DNA from 2 places in the Streptomyces sp. NPDC001744 genome. Region 2 is predicted to be linked to the other one. Evidence: riboswitches for the same ligand, from Rfam matches in the RefSeq annotation. Region 2 holds a riboswitch; the other holds the start of a gene.

Region 1 (2,191 bases), on a different contig from region 2:
GGCGGACGCGTTCGTCGGTGGCGACCTCTTCGCCGTACAGGACACCCCCTACGGGGTGCGGCTGGTGGTCGGGGACGTGCGGGGCAAGGGGATGGAGGCGGTCGAGGCCGTCGCCGTCGTCATCGGGGCCTTCCGGGAGGCGGCCGAGCAGGAGCGGTCCCTGGAGGACGTGGCGCAGCGGCTCGAACGGGCGCTGACCCGGGAGGGCACCCGGCGGGAGGGCCTGGACGCCTTCGAGGGATTCACCACCGCCGTCCTCGCCGAGATTCCGCGCGCCGACGGCAACGGAGCCTTCGACGGTTTCGTACGGGTCGTCAACCGGGGGCACCCGCCCCCGCTGGTGCTGCACGGGGACGGCCGGGTCGAACCGGTGGAACCGGGCCGGCCGGCGCTGCCGCTCGGCATGGGGGACCTGGCGTCGTGGCCGGACCGGGCCGAGGCGCGCCCCTACCCGCCGGGCACGACGCTGCTCTTCTACACCGACGGCCTCTCGGAGGCGCGGAACGCGGCCGGGGCCTTCTACGACCCGGTGGCACGGCTGGCCGGACGGATCTTCCCGGGGCCCGAGGAACTCCTCGACGCGCTCGTGGACGACGTACGCCTCCACACGGGCGGCGGGGCGACGGATGACATGGCCCTGCTCGCGCTGAGCCGGCCCGAGGAGGGGCGGCGGGAGCGGCGACGGACGATGCAGGTGCTGCACCGGGACGGTCACCATCCGTAGTCGAGAGGTGTCCCTGGGATAACGATTGACAAAACGTCAGATCGCGAAGGGTTTGGGGGTCTCGCGTCGCGCCGTGATAAAGGGGGGTCAAGTCGGGGCAGTTCCTGCCAATTCAATGAACGATCAAGGGGAACGGCTTGGAAACGGGACCCCCTGTCTATTAACGTTCGATAACGCAGCGCGGTCGTCCCCGCCGTCGCAAGAGACGGCACCGTGCGCGTGCGCCGAATCCCGCAAGGGAACCGGGGAACCACCATTTGGGGTGAATCGAGCCCGTCGCACCCGTGCGGCGCGCCCGTAGGAGACCTTCCTGCTCCGAACCCGTCAGCTAACCCGGTAGGCGAGAAGGAAGGAAAGGAGTGCGCCTCCGTGGCGTCCAACCCCCCTGCCCCCGAAGCCCCCTTCGACGCCTTCGGTGGTGGTGCGGCTCCCTCCGCCCCTGACACCGAGTGGAACCCCACCGAGGATTCCCTCCGCGACCGGAGCCGTTCCGGCCGGCACCGGGTCGTCAAACAGCGCTCCCACTTCGCCCGTTCCTCCACCGTCCTCGGCGTCGGCGTCATCGCGGCCGTCGGCGCGGGCGGCCTCGCCACCGCGCAGGACAAGCCCCCGGTGGCCATCTCGCTCCCGGACCTCCCGGACCTCGACCTGCCGGACGCCCACGACCTGCCCGGCATCGGCTCCCTCCTGTCCGAGGAGGAGCGGGAGGCGGTCGCCGAGGACCGCGTCAACCCGAACCCGCTGACCTCCACCGCGTACACCACCGGTGCCGACGGGCGGACCGGCGGGGCCGGGCAGGTCACGCGGGCCTCCCTGAAGGCCGACGTCCCGAGCGCCACCGACGCGGGTGAGGCCCTGCGCACCCGCATCCTCCAGCAGGCCGAGCAGCAGCAGGCGTCCGCCGACGCGGCCGAGAGGGCCGCGGCGGAGAAGGCGGCGGCCGAGAAGGCCGCGGCGGAGGCGAAGGCCAAGGCGGACGCGGCGGAGAAGGAGGCCGCCGAGGCGCGGGCGAAGGCCGAGGCGGAGGCCAAGGCGAAGGCGGAGGCCGCCGCCAGGGCGAAGGCCGAGGCCGAGCGCCTCGCCGAACTCGCCGCGAGCTACTCGCTCCCCCTCTCCTCGTACTCCATCACCGCCACCTACATGCAGTCCGGTTCGATGTGGTCCTCCGGCCACCACACGGGCCTCGACTTCGCGGCCTCCGCCGGCACCCCGCTCAAGGCGGTGCACGGCGCCACGGTGAAGTCGGCCGCCTGGTCCGGTTCCTACGGCTACCGGATCGTCCTGGAGCTGGAGGACGGCACCGAGGTCTGGTACTGCCACCTCTCGTCCATGACGGTCGGCGCGGGTCAGACCGTGTCCACCGGCGAGACCATCGGCCGCGTCGGCGCCACCGGCAACGTCTCCGGCGCCCACCTCCACCTGGAGGTGCACCCCGGCGGTGGCGACGGCGTCGACCCGGGCGCGTGG
Region 2 (2,191 bases):
CGGGGGACCTGTTCCGCCACGATCTGGTCGAGGAGCCGTCCGCGTACGGCCAGGTTGGCGTAGCGGAAGGTGTCCTGCTCCGGCAACCGGTCGGCGAGCAGGACCGCGAAGCGGTCCGCCCAGCCGACGTACGTCCCGTTGGGGCCGGGGTCTCCGACGCCCTCGGTGAAGCTGTCACCGATCGCCGTGTACGACCCGAATGCGTTCTTGTCTCTTGATCTCGAATCGTCTGCCACGGGCGCCCATCCTTCCTTCTCGCGTGTGACCTACGCGACCGTAAGGAGGGGTTGACGACGGGTGAGATATGCCACCGATAAAGATTCCGCCAAGACGGAATACGCCGGCGGCCCGGCATTTTCGTGCCGGGCCGCCGGAAAGGGGTTTCGCCGTTGCGCGTCAGACGGAGACGCCGTGTCCGCGCAGATAGGCCAGCGGGTCGATGTCCGAGCCGTAGCTCGGCGAGGTGCGGATCTCGAAGTGCAGGTGCGGGCCGGTGGAGTTGCCGGTGGAACCGGAGAGGCCGATCTGCTGGCCGCCGGTGACGGACTGGCCGGCCGAGACCGCGAGGGAGGAGAGGTGGGCGTACTGCGAGTACTTGCCGTCCGCGTGCTTGATGACGACCTCGTTGCCGTACGAGCCGCTCCAGCCGGCGGAGACGACCGTGCCGGCGCCGACGGCGCGGACGGTGGTGCCGGAGGAGGCGATGAAGTCGACACCGGTGTGATAGCCGGAGGACCACATGGCGCCGGAGGCGCGGTACGGGGTGGAGAAGCCGCCGGTGACGGGGGCGACCCAGCCGGAGGAGGAGGCGGTGGAGGAGCCGGACGGGCCCTCGGGCGCGTCCGCGGTGGCGGCGGCCGGGGCGGCGGCGCGGCGGGTCTCGCGGGAGGCGCGCGGGGTGTCGTCGCCCTTGCCGGAACTCCGGGTGCCCGGGGCGCTCTTCGGGCCGGTGGGGGCGGAGCCCTCGGCGCCGACGGTGAGCTTCATGCCGGGCATGATGAGGGAGGGGTCCGCGCCGATGGTCCGGCGGTTGTCCTCGTAGAGCTTCCGCCAGCCGCCCGTGACGTGGTGGTCGGCGGCGATCTTCGACAGGTAGTCGCCGCGGACGACGGCGTACGTCGTCGGGGCGGCCTTCGCGGGGACGGCCTGCACGGGGGTGGCCCGCACCTGGGCGGCGGCCACGACGGCCGGGGCGGGGGCGGCGGCCGGGGCGGCCTGCTCGGCGGCGTGGGCCCCCGTGGCGCCGATGAGCGGGAGGGCCACGACGGCGCCTCCCGTACCGGCGGCGGCGAATCCGCGGGTGAGGAGGTTGTTCTTCGGGCGGCGGTGCTTACCCTTCGCGGGCATGTCGAATTCCTCTCCGGCGCCTGCGAGGTGAGCTGTCGGGTTCGGACTGGAGATGTCCGGCCGCGTTCTCACGCGACTTCACCCCGAGCCGTCCTGTGTCACGGGACCGGCGTACTTCCTGGGTCCCCCGCTCCTGCCACGCATGGGATGGGTGGAATTCCGGACGGTGGCAGGATTCGGCGGTCCGACCGGATTGACGGTGACGCTAGACGAGCGGAGTCGGCGTGAACAAGCCGTTCTTCGGTCCCGGGGATTCCGCGCTAGATCATCACGAGGCGATCACGGTCACCCTCCGTGGATGACGGTCCTTCGATTTCCCTGTGCCGTACGGAAATCACGCCGGCCTCCCGGCCACGATCCGTCACTTCTATGACGCTGCTCACGCGCCTTTCCCCATCTCACCCCAACCGGGGCTTGTCATAACCAAGGCCCTAATTCGGACAGTTCACCCATTACCGTCCGAGGGGGTGCGCCGCGCGCCTCCCGCCCGGATGATTGCCCCAGGAACCCGTCCCGCGCCGGACACCCGAACGCCGACCCCAGGAGCATCCGTGACGCAGCAGCTGCCGCAGGTCCCGCCCGCCGAAGCCGTCGAGCCCGAGCTTGCGGGGGTCCGCAACTTCCGGGACGTGGGCGGCCTGCCGACGACGGACGGGCGTGCCGTCCGCCCCGGGCGCCTCTTCCGCAGCGGCCACCTGGCCCACGCGACCGAGGCCGACGCCGCCTTCCTCGCCTCGCTGGGCCTGCACACCGTCTTCGACTTCCGCAACGAGGCCGACCGGCGGATCGAGGGCGCGGACGTCGAACTGCCCGGCGTGCGCAACGTGAACATACCGCTCAACGA

Evidence for each region. A riboswitch is a leader RNA that binds a small molecule or an ion and turns the genes downstream of it on or off. The one in region 2 is predicted to bind cyclic di-AMP.
Region 1: another riboswitch for cyclic di-AMP. It lies ahead of ACFYZY_RS06255 (M23 family metallopeptidase); the one in region 2 lies ahead of ACFYZY_RS23080 (peptidoglycan DD-metalloendopeptidase family protein).

Annotation. Positions count from the first base shown of each region.
Region 1 is NZ_JBIAUG010000004.1:21,362-23,552, reverse strand. It holds gene ACFYZY_RS06260 (PP2C family protein-serine/threonine phosphatase) at 1-724, shown strand, start outside; cyclic di-AMP (ydaO/yuaA leader) riboswitch at 937-1,082, shown strand; gene ACFYZY_RS06255 (M23 family metallopeptidase) at 1,094-2,191, shown strand, end outside.
Region 2 is NZ_JBIAUG010000020.1:104,068-106,258, reverse strand. It holds gene ACFYZY_RS23085 (SGNH/GDSL hydrolase family protein) at 1-236, opposite strand, end outside; gene ACFYZY_RS23080 (peptidoglycan DD-metalloendopeptidase family protein) at 397-1,347, opposite strand; cyclic di-AMP (ydaO/yuaA leader) riboswitch at 1,352-1,511, opposite strand; gene ACFYZY_RS23075 (tyrosine-protein phosphatase) at 1,899-2,191, shown strand, end outside.